4 regions of the Dickeya fangzhongdai genome follow, and region 1 is predicted to be linked to each of the others. Evidence: predicted binding sites of a transcription regulator. Region 1 holds the regulator's gene; each other region holds the start of a gene.
The links. The regulator sigma-54, encoded in region 1, starts transcription at its own class of promoters, with help from an activator protein. The targets are predictions, from matches to a motif close to GTTGGCACANNTTTCGCTNT.

Region 2: glnK (P-II family nitrogen regulator) is a predicted target of sigma-54. The motif match lies at 1,187-1,206, and genes of this name have one in related genera.
Region 3: glnA (glutamate--ammonia ligase) is a predicted target of sigma-54. The motif match lies at 1,976-1,995, and genes of this name have one in related genera.
Region 4: CVE23_RS17420 (gamma-glutamyltransferase family protein) is a predicted target of sigma-54. The motif match lies at 1,934-1,953, and genes of this name have one in related genera.

What each region holds. Positions count from the first base shown of each region.
Region 1 is NZ_CP025003.1:335,853-339,341, forward strand. Features, by position in the region: gene rapZ (RNase adapter RapZ) at 1-215, opposite strand, end outside; gene ptsN (PTS IIA-like nitrogen regulatory protein PtsN) at 364-852, opposite strand; gene hpf (ribosome hibernation promoting factor) at 945-1,232, opposite strand; gene rpoN (RNA polymerase factor sigma-54) at 1,257-2,690, opposite strand; gene lptB (LPS export ABC transporter ATP-binding protein) at 2,740-3,465, opposite strand; gene lptA (lipopolysaccharide ABC transporter substrate-binding protein LptA) at 3,481-3,489, opposite strand, start outside.
Region 2 is NZ_CP025003.1:1,310,196-1,313,684, forward strand. Features, by position in the region: gene CVE23_RS06055 (SmdB family multidrug efflux ABC transporter permease/ATP-binding protein) at 1-980, shown strand, start outside; gene glnK (P-II family nitrogen regulator) at 1,275-1,613, shown strand; gene amtB (ammonium transporter AmtB) at 1,656-2,948, shown strand; gene tesB (acyl-CoA thioesterase II) at 3,041-3,489, opposite strand, start outside.
Region 3 is NZ_CP025003.1:4,930,702-4,934,190, reverse strand. Features, by position in the region: gene glnL (nitrogen regulation protein NR(II)) at 1-282, opposite strand, end outside; gene glnA (glutamate--ammonia ligase) at 487-1,896, opposite strand; gene typA (ribosome-dependent GTPase TypA) at 2,272-3,489, shown strand, end outside.
Region 4 is NZ_CP025003.1:3,879,343-3,882,831, reverse strand. Features, by position in the region: gene CVE23_RS17430 (AtzE family amidohydrolase) at 1-65, opposite strand, end outside; gene hpxX (oxalurate catabolism protein HpxX) at 62-259, opposite strand; gene CVE23_RS17420 (gamma-glutamyltransferase family protein) at 304-1,893, opposite strand; gene CVE23_RS17415 (MurR/RpiR family transcriptional regulator) at 2,055-2,894, shown strand; gene CVE23_RS17410 (transporter substrate-binding domain-containing protein) at 3,170-3,489, shown strand, end outside.

The sequences.
Region 1 (3,489 bases):
GTCAGGGCATGTTCCAGCACTTCCGGCGTTTCCGGCAGGTTGCGCACGTCAATGCTGACCGCCGCGGAGATATTCCGTTCCGCCAGCGTGTGCGCCAGCTCGGGCAACAACACCACCGGCAGGTTATCCACACAATAGAAACCCATGTCTTCCAGCGCGCGCAGGGCTACGGATTTCCCCGAACCTGAACGACCACTGACAATCATCAGCACCATCTGACGACTCCCCCCTGGCAGCGGGATGGTGAATGTCCACCGCCACAGTTAGCTAACTTCGTTTTCCCGGCCGGGCCGGCATCCTGTCAGGCTCGCGCCTGCTGTTACGTGCGTTGTGGATAGCAACCGAAACCGGCGCCGCCAGCCGTCAGGGCTGGTCGGACAGATCCGCTTCCGTCATGATCTGATACAGCTCTTCATCGCTTTGAGCGGCGCGCAGCCGCTTACACACGGTTTTATCCGCCAGCCGTTTGGCGACGAGCGACAAAGTATGTAAATGGGTTTTACATTGTTCAGTGGGAACCAGCAAGGCAAAAAGCAGATCGACCGGCTGGTTGTCGATGGCGTCAAAAGCGATCGGCTGCTCCAACTGGATAAAGACGCCGACCGCGCCCAGCGTATTCTCGTCTTCCAGCTTGCCGTGCGGAATGGCGATGCCATTGCCGATACCGGTGCTGCCCATGCGTTCCCGGGTCAGAATCGCTTCAAACACCATCTGCGGCGGCAGGTTGAGCTGTCTGGCGGCCAGTTCACTGATGATTTCCAGTGCGCGCTTTTTGCTCTGACAGTGGACGGCGCTACGCGTGCACTCCTTACGGAGAACGGCGCTAAGTTGCATAACGGGCTCGTTGTTCATGATACGTTCACTTAACGACACTGTTGCCTTCGGTTACCGGCCCGCCATCATACAGCAGGCCGGTTGCTGTCCCTGCACCTGAAACGGCAAAATCAGTGCTGTTTCAGTTTATCCTTATGTTTGTTTAACTGTCTTGCCAGCTTGTCGATCAACAGATCGATGGCGGCATACATATCATCCGCTTCCGATGTGGCATGCAGCTCACCTCCGTTGACGTGGATGGTGGCATCCGCAATGTGCAGGATCTTTTCCACTTTCAATACCACGTACACCTGATTGATACGATCAAAGTATTGCTCAAGTTTGGCGAATTTTAAGGTCACGAATTCGCGCAGAGCATCCGTAATTTCGACGTGGTGTCCGGTAATGTTAAGCTGCATATCGTCTTCCTTCTCATGTAGGGGTCAAACCAGCTGTTTACGCTGGTTTGACGGCGGGATAGATAAAGACTCTCGATACTTGGCGACAGTACGGCGGGCCACAATGATTCCCTGTTCGGAAAGCAGTGTGGTCAGCTTGCTGTCGCTCAGCGGTTTAGCGGGGTTTTCCGCTGCAATGAGTTTCCTGACCAGCGCGCGGATAGCGGTGGATGACGCCTCGCCTCCGCTGTCGGTGTTGACGTGGCTGGAAAAGAAATACTTCAGCTCAAAAATACCGCGCGGACTGTGCAGAAATTTCTGGGTCGTTACGCGGGAAATGGTGGACTCGTGCATGTCCACGGCCTGGGCGATATCCGCCAGCACCATGGGTTTCATGAATTCTTCGCCGTGTTCGAAGAACGCCTGCTGCTGTTCCACAATACAGCGGGTCACCTTCAACAGGGTATCGTTACGGCTTTCCAGGCTCTTGATGAGCCAGCGGGCTTCCTGCAGATGACTGCGGATGAACTGGCCGTCGCTGTCGTTGCGCGCGCTGCTGCCGAGCGCGGCGTACTGCTGGTTGATCTGCAGCCGCGGCACGCTGTCGGTGTTGAGTTCCACCGTCCAGTGGCCTTGCATCTTGCGCACCAGCACATCCGGAATGACATACTCGGATTCGCCGGTGTTGATCGACTGCCCTGGGCGCGGATCCAGCGACTGGATTAACGCCAGCGCTTCTTTCAGCACCTCCTCCTTGAGACGGCTGGTACGAATCAGGGTGCGGAAGTCATGGTTGGCGAGCAGGTCGAGGTATTCGCTGACGATGAGCCTGGCTTCGGCCAGACGGGGAATGTCATTGTCGAACTGCGATAGCTGCACCAGCAGGCATTCGCGCAAATCGCGGGCGGCTACGCCGACAGGGTCAAAACGCTGTACGCGCTTGAGCACCGCTTCCACTTCTTCCATCGTCACATCGTCATTACCGATGCTGTCGCGGATATCGTCCAGCGACACGGTCAGATAGCCGGTATTGTCCACCGCGTCCACGATAGACGTGGCGATGGCGGAATCGGTGTCGGAAAACGGCGTCAGTTCCACCTGCCACATCAGGTAATCCTGTAGCGTCTGGGTGGTTTCGCCCTGATAGACAGGCAGCTCTTCGTCGCGGTAGTCAGTACTGGTGCCGGACGGCGTGCCGGCGGTGTAGATTTCATCCCAGGCGGCGTCGAGCGGCAGCTCGTCGGGCATCTCCTTCTGCTCCAGCGCCTCGCGGGTATCCAGCGTTTCGCTGTCGCTGCTTTCCTGGGTTTCCACTTCGTCATGAATATCGGCTTGCTCCAGCAACGGGTTGCTTTCCAGCGCCTGTTGGATTTCCTGCTGGAGTTCAAGCGTGGACAACTGCAGCAGGCGGATGGCCTGCTGTAACTGCGGTGTCATAGCCAGTTGCTGGCTGAGCCTGAGTTGCAAACCTTGCTTCATAACGCGCGCTAACTTCCTTTTTGAATGATCAACCTAAAACATGACGTTATCAGAGTCGGAAGCCTTCGCCCAGATAGACTCGTTTTACCTGCTCATTCGCCAGTATATCCATCGGTGAGCCGTGGGCAATAAGCTGGCCCTGACTAACGATATAAGCGCGTTCACAGACATCGAGCGTTTCGCGAACGTTATGGTCGGTAATCAACACGCCCAGCCCGCTATCGCGCAGATGCTCAATGATTTTCTTGATATCGATGACCGAAATCGGGTCTACCCCTGCAAAGGGTTCGTCCAGCAGGATGAATTTGGGGTTAGCGGCCAGCGCCCGGGCGATTTCCACCCGGCGGCGCTCGCCACCGGACAGCGATTGTCCCAAACTATCGCGCAGGTGAACAATATGAAACTCTTCCATCAGTTCGTTGGCGCGATCCTGCTGCTGTTCACGGGTCAGATCTTTTCTGATTTCCAGCACCGCCATCAGGTTGTCGTAGACGCTCAGACGCCGGAAAATCGAGGCTTCCTGCGGCAGGTAACCGATGCCGCGGCGGGCGCGATCGTGCAGCGGCAGCAGGCTGATGTCCTCATCGTCGATCACGATGCGGCCTTCGTCGCGCGGGACGATACCGACAACCATATAAAAGGTGGTGGTCTTGCCGGCCCCGTTGGGCCCGAGCAGCCCGACGATTTCGCCTGAATTCACATTCAGGCTGACGTTTTCCACCACTTTGCGGCCTTTATACGCCTTGGCCAGATTTTCGGCGATTAGTGTTGCCATGGGTTAGCGCGTTACTCACTGTTG
Region 2 (3,489 bases), 970 kb from region 1:
GGTTCAGTTCGGTCGGTTCCGTCGGGGTGGGGGTGCTGTATGCCTTTATCAACTATCTGGGGCGTCTGAATGAGCCGCTGATTGAACTCACCACCCAGCAGTCAATGTTGCAGCAGGCTGTAGTCGCGGGAGAGCGTATTTTTGAGCTGATGGACGGCGCCCGCCAGCGTTATGGTGACGATGTTCGTGCGCTGGAGAGCGGGCGTATCGATATCAATCAGATGACGTTTTCCTACCATAAAGGCAAACCGGTGCTGCATGACATCGAGTTGCACGTGCCGGATCGCGGATTTGTCGCGTTGGTTGGGCATACCGGCAGTGGTAAGAGCACGCTGGCAAGTCTGCTAATGGGGTATTACGTGCCGGATAGCGGGGAAATCCGTCTCGATGATCGTCCGTTGCCGACGTTGTCGCATCAGGTGCTGCGTCAGCATGTGGCAATGGTGCAACAGGACCCGGTAGTGCTGGCTGATTCCATGTACGCCAATGTCACGCTGGGGCGCGACATCAGTGAGGAAAACGTCTGGCAGGTGCTGGAAGCGGTGCAACTGGCGCCGCTGGTGCGAGACATGCCGGAAGGTCTTCATACTCGTATCGGCGAGCAGGGGAACAACCTGTCGGTTGGGCAAAAACAGTTGCTGGCGCTGGCCAGAGTGCTGGTGGCGGCTCCCAGAATTCTGATTCTGGATGAAGCGACCGCCAATATCGATTCCGGTACCGAGCAGGCTATCCAGCGGGCATTGCGATTGGTGCGTTCTCATACCACGCTGGTGGTGATCGCACATCGCCTGTCAACCATTGTCGAGGCGGACAACATTCTGGTGCTGCACCACGGTAAAACGGTGGAGCAGGGAACGCACGAACAGTTGCTGACGAAGGAAGGGCGTTATTACCAGATGTACCAGTTGCAGCAGGCGAGCCGAGAGTTGGCCTTTTCGCAACCGCACGATTCTTCCGAACTGATATCTCAGGCACCATGACTGCCAACGCAGTGCAGCGTTTCGCACCATAATTTGGCAGAGCCCGCCTTGTTGTGCAGTGCGCTGCACTGAAACCAAGCGCGATGCACTATTTTTGTGCGTCGCGCGCTCCTGTTTTTCCTGTTCATTGTCCATACTTCATACAGTCATCTTCCGTTCTGTCCCTAACGGGTCGCGTTTTATCGCTTTTGCTTCGGCTCAACATTTATGGCACACGATTTGCTTTAAGTGATTCGTGGACATATTTGAGAGTGACGGGCGCAGGCCTGAACTTACATGGTTAGGGGGATGAGGATGAAACTGGTTACTGTGGTAATTAAACCGTTCAAGCTGGAAGACGTACGCGAAGCATTGTCTTCTGTAGGCATCCAGGGGCTCACCGTCACTGAGGTGAAAGGGTTTGGGCGTCAGAAAGGGCATGCGGAACTGTATCGTGGCGCGGAGTACAGCGTTAACTTTTTGCCAAAAGTGAAAATTGACATCGCGATCGCCGACGACCAGTTGGATGAAGTTATCGATGTCATCAGTAAAGCCGCCTACACCGGTAAGATTGGCGATGGCAAAATCTTTGTCGCGGAACTGCAGCGTGTCATCCGTATCCGCACCGGCGAAACTGACGAAGCCGCACTATAACAATTACCTGATTTAGCCTTATTAAATAGGGATGAAGAGAAAATGAAGAAACTTTCCTTGTCATTAGGTTTAGGAGCGGCTGCCATGCTTCCTGCATGGGTCATGGCGGATACGCCGGCGCCTGTGGCGGACAAAGCGGACAATGCGTTCATGATGATTTGTACCGCATTGGTGCTGTTCATGACGATTCCTGGATTGGCGCTGTTTTACGGCGGCCTGATTCGTAGCAAAAACGTGCTGTCCATGCTGACTCAGATTATGGTGGCTTTTGCGCTGGTCTGCATTCTGTGGGTGATTTATGGCTACAGCGTGGCATTCAGTACAGGCAGCCCGTTCTTCGGCAGCCTGACCAATTTCATGCTGAATGGCATTGATATCAACTCTGTCAGCGGTACTTTCTACCAGTTTATCCATGTGGCTTATCAGGCGTCCTTTGCCTGCATTACCGTGGGGCTGGTGATTGGTGCGCTGGGTGAGCGTATTCGTTTCTCTGCCGTACTGATCTTCTCCGCACTGTGGTTCACCTTGTCTTATCTGCCGATGACCCACATGGTATGGGGCGGCGGTTATCTGGCGGCAGACGGCGCGCTGGACTTCGCTGGCGGCACCGTTGTACACATCAACGCCGCTGTGGCTGGTCTGGTTGGCGCGTTGCTGTTGGGCAAACGTGTCGGTTTCGGCAAAGAGGCTTTCAAGCCGCATAATCTGCCGATGGTATTCCTGGGCACCGCTATCCTGTATATCGGCTGGTTCGGTTTCAACGCCGGTTCTGCCGCTGCCGCCAACAACATCGCGGGTCTGGCGTTCCTGACCACCGTGGTGGCAACAGCCGCTGCGATTCTGGCCTGGGTCGTTGGCGAGTGGATTAGTCGCGGTAAACCGTCTCTGCTGGGCGCCTGTTCTGGCTGTATCGCCGGTCTGGTTGCCATCACGCCGGCCGCAGGCACTGTGGGTATCGGCGGCGCGATGATTATCGGCTTTGCCGGTGGTTTTGCTGGCCTGTGGGGTGTGACCGTACTGAAAAAATGGCTGCGCGTCGACGATCCGTGCGATGTGTTCGGGGTGCACGGCGTATGCGGCATCGTCGGATGTCTGCTGACCGGCGTGTTCACCGCCGCGTCGCTGGGTGGTACCGGTTATGCGCAGGGTGTGACCATGGCTCATCAGGTATGGGTACAGCTGTTTAGCGTGATCGTCGCTATCGTGTGGTCCGGCGTCGCCGCGTTCATCTCCTTCAAGGTTGCAGACATTGCTGTCGGTCTGCGTGTACCGGAAGAACAAGAGCGTGAAGGTCTGGACGTCAACAGCCACGGCGAAAACGCATACAACCAGTAATTCCCGTTCGGTAGCGGATAATAACGGTTACCGTCATATACCAAACAAAAAACCACCTTGAAAAAGGTGGTTTTTTTACGTCTGACGCTGGGCTATTGACCGTGACGCCGGATGACGCCTTCCTGCACGCTGGATGCCACCAGCACCCCTTCACGGGTATAGAACTGGCCGCGAACAAACCCGCGGGCGCCGGAAGCCGAGGGGCTTTCGACAGAGTAAAGCAACCAGTCATCCAGCCGGAACGGCCGGTGGAACCACATCGCGTGGTCAATGGTTGCGACTTGCATTCCTCGTTCCAGAAACCCCACGCCATGCGGTTGCAGCGCCGTGAGCAGAAAATGACAATCGGAGGTATAACCAAGCAGATATTGGTGGGTTCGCTCGTCATCCGGCATGGTGCCGTTGGCCCGGCACCACACCTGTCTGACTGGCGGAGCGGCTTCACCTTTCAACGGGTTATGAAATTTTATCGGGCGAATCTCTATCGGCCTGTCATTGGTAAAAACCTGGCGCATAACCGGCGGAATCAGATGTTCCATAC
Region 3 (3,489 bases), 430 kb from region 1:
CAGCGACATGATATGCGCCCGGCCATCCACCACGATGGTGACTTCGTTATCGGTAAAGCCTTGCCCCGAGTCGAGACTTTCCCGCATCAGGTCGAGATTCAACGAAAAGTAACCGAGCAGCTCCGGCAGTGGCGTTCCAGACAGTTTGCGTGAGCTTTGGGCCAGAAGTTGTTGCGCCGCTGGGTTGGAGTAGTGAATAGCCAGATCTTTATCAAGCAATAAGATGCTGTTTATTAAAGAATTGAGGATCTGCCCAGCATCGGGCAGCGTGCCTGTTGCCATAACGCAGACTCCCGCACCATTTTAGTGCACACTATTCTGGATTGTAGTTTAAGTAGCAACTGTAAGATGTCTTGTGGAGAAAAAAGCCCATCCGAAGATGGGCTGAAAAGTTTCCACGGCAACAAAAATAAACATAAACAGAAAACGGTTATCGGACGGCAATGTGAACATCATTTTCTTCGTCCTGCCGTCCAAGCGCAGGTATTACACGCTGTAGTACAGTTCGAACTCAACCGGGTGCGGCGTCATGCGAACACGGTCGTTTTCAGCGATACGCAGTTCGATGTAAGCATCGATCGCGTCGTCGGTGAATACGCCGCCACGGGTCAGGAACTCGCGGTCTGCATTCAGGGCATTCAGCGCTTCTTCCAGAGAGCCGGCTACGGTCGGGATCTCTTTCGCTTCTTCCGGCGGCAGATCGTACAGGTTCTTGTCCATGGCATCGCCCGGGTGAATCTTGTTGATGATGCCGTCCAGGCCGGCCATCAGCAGTGCGGCGAAGCACAGGTACGGGTTGGCGGCTGGGTCCGGGAAGCGCACTTCGATACGGCGTGCTTTCGGGCTGGACACCACCGGGATACGGATAGAGGCAGAGCGGTTACGGGCAGAGTAGGCCAGCATAACCGGCGCTTCGTAACCCGGAACCAGACGCTTGTAGGAGTTGGTGGTCGGGTTGGACAGCGCGTTGATGGCTTTAGCGTGTTTGATCACGCCGCCGATGTAGTACAGCGCGGTTTCGGACAGGCCGCCGTATTTGTCGCCGGAGAACAGGTTGGCGCCGTCTTTGGCCAGAGACATGTGGCAGTGCATACCGGAGCCGTTATCGCCGAACATCGGTTTCGGCATGAAGGTTGCGGTTTTGCCGAAGGCGTGCGCCACGTTGTGCACGACATATTTGTAGATCTGGATTTCGTCGGCTTTCTTGGTCATGGTGTTGAAGCGGGTTGCCACTTCGTTCTGACCAGCGGTTGCCACTTCGTGGTGATGCGCTTCAACCACCAGACCCATCTGCTCCATGGTCAGACACATGGCGGAGCGCAGATCCTGCGCAGAATCTACCGGCGGAACCGGGAAGTAACCGCCTTTTACTGCCGGACGGTGGCCTTTGTTGCCGCCTTCGTATTTGGTGCTGGAGTTCCAGGCGCCTTCGATGTCGTCGATAGCAACATGAGAACCGGAGATGTTACTGCCGAAACGAACGTCGTCGAACAGGAAGAATTCCGGCTCAGGCCCGAACAGTACGGTGTCGGCGATGCCGGAAGAACGCAGGAAGTCTTCTGCGCGCTTGGCGATGGAGCGCGGGTCGCGGTCGTAGCCCTGCATGGTACCCGGTTCCAGGATGTCACAACGGATGATCAGGGTCGGTTCTTCGAAGAACGGATCCAGAACCGCAGTAGTCGCGTCCGGCATTAACACCATGTCGGATTCGTTGATGCCTTTCCAGCCGCCAATCGAAGAACCATCAAACATTTTGCCGTCTTCAAAGAAGTCAGCATCAACCTGGTGGGCCGGAATGGTGACGTGCTGTTCTTTACCTTTGGTGTCCGTGAAGCGAAGGTCAACAAACTTCACCTCATGTTCATTCAGCATCGTCAAAACGTGTTCTACTGACATACTTGGTTCTCCCGATTGTGTCATTTATCGTCGTGGAACGAATATCGTTGTGGAATGATGTTGTTACCGTACAGAGGTTATAGCTAAAACTGTGCCAACTTTTATGAATAGTTCTAACAGGCATTCCTGCTGGTTTTTTGTGTCCTCCTCCACTGCACCAAGATAGTTAACCGCACCAATATAGTGCACCATATTGGTGTGATTGCACCTAATTGGTGCTCTCTCGTTTAAGGAGTGCTGCTTTATTGCACCGTGAAAGGGATCACAGACCCGGCATCAGCAGGTTGTTTGTGGAAGATGATTGTGATCTTGTTCAGTCGCTCGATTAATACGTGTACAATAGCGCGCTATTTCTAAAATGCCTGAGGCAAAGCTGTGATCGAAAATTTGCGTAACATCGCTATTATTGCGCACGTTGACCATGGAAAAACCACCCTGGTTGACAAGCTGCTGCAACAGTCCGGTACGTTGGGTGAGCGTAACGAAGCCACCGAACGTGTTATGGACTCCAATGATTTGGAAAAAGAGCGCGGAATTACCATCCTCGCCAAAAACACCGCCATCAACTGGAACGACTACCGCATCAATATCGTGGATACCCCGGGACACGCCGACTTCGGCGGCGAGGTAGAGCGAGTGATGTCCATGGTGGACTCTGTACTGCTGCTGGTAGACGCGATGGACGGTCCGATGCCGCAGACGCGTTTCGTGACCCAGAAAGCTTTTGCCTATGGCCTGAAGCCGATCGTTGTCATTAATAAGGTTGACCGCCCCGGCGCGCGTCCTGACTGGGTTGTCGATCAGGTCTTCGACCTGTTTGTGAACCTGGGCGCCACCGACGAGCAACTGGACTTCCCGATCGTTTATGCGTCCGCGCTGAACGGCATCGCCGGTCTGGATCATAACGACATGGCGGAAGACATGACTCCGCTGTTCGAAGCCATCGTGAAGCACGTTGAAGCGCCGAACGTTGACCTTAACGGTCCGTTCCAGATGCAGATCTCCCAGCTGGACTACAACAACTATGTTGGCGTTATCGGCATCGGCCGCATCAAACGCGGCGTGGTGAAACCGAACCAGCAGGTCAGCATCATCGACAGCGAAGGCAAAGTACGTAACGGTAAAGTAAACCAGGTGCTGGGCCACTTGGGCCTGCAGCGTATCGAAAGTACACTGGCTGAAGCTGGCGACATCATCGCGATCACCGGCCTGGGCGAGCTGAACATTTCCGACACCATCTGCGACACTTCCTGCGTGGAAGCGTTGCCGGCGCTGTCGGTGGATGAGCCGACCGTTACCATGTATTTCTGCGTTAACACCTCGCCGTTCTGCGGCAAGGAAGGCAAATACGTAACGTCCCGCCAGATTCTGGACCGCCTGCGCAAAGAGCTGGTGCACAACGTGGCTCTGCGTGTAGAAGAAACGGAAGACCCGGACGCGTTCCGCGTATCCGGTCGTGGTGAACTGCACCTGTCCGTTCTGATCGAGAACATGCGTCGTGAAGGTTTCGAACTGGCGGTATCCCGTCCGAAAGTTATCTTCCGCACCATTGACGGTCGCCGTCAGGAGCCGTTCGAGCAAGTAACCGTGGAT
Region 4 (3,489 bases), 1.5 Mb from region 1:
GCGGAAAGGTGACCGCCCGTCAATTCGGCCCGTAGCGCGCGGATAGACAATTGAGCGGGGTTCATGGCCGGTACACTCCCGCCACTTCCTGGCGCTCGTCCAGCGGGAACGCCATCAGCGGCTGCGCCATCGCGGCGATGCGTGTGAATTGCACCTGCAGTTCCTGGCGACGGGCATCATCCAGCTCCAGTTGCAGCAGGGTTTCCATCTGTTGCAGGTACGCGGCCAGCGCGTCCTGATCGATATCCTTTTTTTCCATGAGCAAAGACCTTATCAGGGGGTGAGATTAGCCAGGTAGCGAGATTAAAATCCGGCGGCGCTGCCGTTGCTGCGCGGATCGCTGGCGCCTTCCAGCATGCCGTTGGCATGACGGACGATGGCGCCGGCATGGCCGACGGTTTCGCTAAATCCGGTGAGCAGTTCCACGTCGTGGCCCAGCGTGCGCAGCGCCTCGACGGTGGCCGGGGTGAAGCGGTCTTCCAGTTTCAGCGTGTCGGAAGATTGGCCCCAGGTGCGGCCCAGCAACCAGCGCGGCGCGGTAATCGCCTGTTGCAGCGGCACGCCCTGCATCACGTGGCGGATGAACAACGCCGCCTGCGTCTGCGGCTGGCCGTCGCCGCCCATCGAGCCGTAGACCATGGTGCGTCCGTCAGACAGTCGCGCCGCCGCCGGATTAAGGGTGTGAAACGGCTGCTTGCCCGGTTCCAGCGCCAGCAGGTGATTCGGATCCAGACTGAAGGAAGCGCCGCGGTTTTGCCACAGCACGCCGGTGCCCGGCAACACCATGCCGCTGCCGAATTCGTGATAAATGCTCTGGATAAACGACACCGACAGGCCGTGGCGATCGCATACGCCCAGCCAGACGGTGTCGCCCGGGCCCTTGCCTTGTCCCCAGGGCGCGGCGGAGCGGGTGTCGACGTGCTTGCTCAACGTATCCAGATGGCTGGCGGATAGCAGCGCCTGAATATCCTGCGTAATCCGTTTCGGGTCGGTGATGTATTTGTCGCGCAGCCTGAAAGCCAGCTTCGTGGCTTCCACCACGCGGTGTATGGTCTGGCTGTCGCTGAGGTCTGCCATCCCCAGTCGGTCGGCGATGCCCAGAATCGCCAGCGACACCAGCCCCTGCGTCGGCGGCGCCAGATTGAACACCTCGCCTTTGCTGTGTTTCAGCACCAGCGGCGTGGCGCGTCGGGCACGGTAGTTCGCCAGATCGTCAGCGGTGACCGGCATACCCAGCTCCGCCATTTGTGCCGTCATGCGCGCCGCCAGCGCGCCGCGGTAAAAGCTGTCCAGCCCGTCCTGCGCCAGTTGCTGCAGCGTGTCGGCCAGATCCGGCTGGGTAAAACGACTGCCGGTGCGCGGGATGACGCCCTGCGGTATGAACACGCGGCAGAATTCGGCGAAATCGCTCAGTTCGTGATGACGGCTGATCAGCGCGTCTTCCTGCGACTGGGTGACCGGAATGCCGTTGCGGGCATAGCCGATGGCGTCTTCCAGCAGGCTGGCGAGCGGCAACGGGCGGCTGATGTCCAGCTCGGCGGCATACGTCAGCGCTTCCTGCCAGCCGCCCACGGTGCCGGCTACGGTCAGTGCCGCCGTTGGGCCGCGGTGTGGAATGCGGCTGGCGCCGGCGTACCGATCGCGGGTCGCCAGCGAACCGGCCGCGCCGCTGGCGTCGATGGCAATCGGGTCGCCCTGCGGCGGCACAATCAGCCAGAAACCATCGCCGCCCAGACTGTTCATATGCGGGTAAACCACCGCAATCGCGGCCGCGGCGGCGACCATCGCTTCGATGGCGTTGCCCCCGGCGCGCAGAATACGTTGCGCGCTGGCGCTGGCAAGATGATGCGGCGTGACCGCCATGCCCGACGGGGCGATATTGCTTTGCATCATGAGGGATAAGGCTCTTGTTGGACTGTAGGGTGGTCGATGCTAAGCAAAAGCCGTTCCACCTTTTCTGCTTGCTGCCGACCGACGGTTGTATGCTATGTTCAGCATAGCGCCGAAAGGATGAAACAAAAGTTACAGGATTCAAAAAAATGGCAGAGACAGGCATGAAACAGATTGATGAACGGCTACGCAGTCAGTACAGCGAATTGTCGCCGCAGGAACAGCGGGTGGCGGAGTTTATCTTCGATCATCTGGATGACCTGATCAGCTATAACAGCGCCGAACTGGCGCGGCTGAGCGGCGTGTCCAAAGCCACGGTCAGCCGCCTGTTCCGCCGCCTCGGTTACCCCAGCTACCGGGAGATGCGCGATGAGCTGCGCACCCTGCGCCAGAGCGGTATGCCGCTGACCGATAACCGGGACGCGGTGCAGGGCAACACGCTGCTGGCGCGCCATTACAAACAGGAAATGGCTAACCTGACGCAGTGGGTCAACCAGATCGATCCGCAGCAGTTCGGCGCGCTGATCGCCGCGTTGCAGCAGGCGCGGCGCGTCTGTGTTCTCGGGCTGCGCAACAGCTACCCGGTGGCGCTGCACCTGCGCCAACAATTGCTGCAAATCCGCCCGCAGGTGCCGCTGCTGGCGCAACCCGGCCAGACACTGGCGGAAGAGCTGGCGGATCTGGATGAACGGGATGTGGTGGCGGTGGTGGCGTTCCGCCGCCGTCCGCGCCTGATCCTGCCGCTGTTGCAGCAATTGCGCGCCCGGCAGATTCCGGTGTTGTTGCTGTGCGAACCGCAGGCGCATACGCTGCCGCCGCTGGCTTCCTGGGCGTTGACCGCGCCGCTGGATAGCGTATCGGCCTTTGACAGCTACGCCAGCGCCATGAGTCTGGTTAACCTGATCAGCAACGCGCTGCTGCATCAGATGCTGGCGGAGGGCCGTCAGCGCATCCACGATATTGCCGACCTTTACCTGCAACTCGACGAACTGGAACAGCGATAAACGCGCGCCTTGCTGGTGCGATTGTTCTGTTTTGGTGCAACCCTTTCCCGTTTTTATGCCCTGCCATTGTGCGTTGCGGACGGCGGGTCCGGACGCATTCGCTCACTGAACGATAGCGTTGCTCGCGCTGCTCAGCCTGTCTCTGCCTTTGCTATTAGTGGTGATGTCGCGGTGTGATATCTGGCATGCATCTTGCTTTTCTTTCTGCAACGAAGGTTTCAATATTTTTATTGAAGAATCTTTGGTTTCAAACTAACTTAACCGGGGGCACAGCAATGAAGATCGGAAAACGTTTTTTGGCGGTAGTTGGCGCAGCGCTGTTGATGGTTCAGGCCGGACAGGCGATGGCGGATCAGTTGCAGGATATCCAGAAACGCGGCGTGCTGCGTGTCGCCGTGCCGCAGGATTTCCCGCCGTTCGGCTCGGTCGGCACCGATCTGCAGCCGCAAGGCTATGACATCGACATGGCGCGCTATCTGGCCAGTGAGATGAAACTAAAGTTGCAGCTGGTGCCGGTAACCAGCGCCAACCGCGTGCCCTATCTGCAAACCGACAAGGTGGATCTGGTGATTTCCAGCCTGGGTAAAAACGCCGA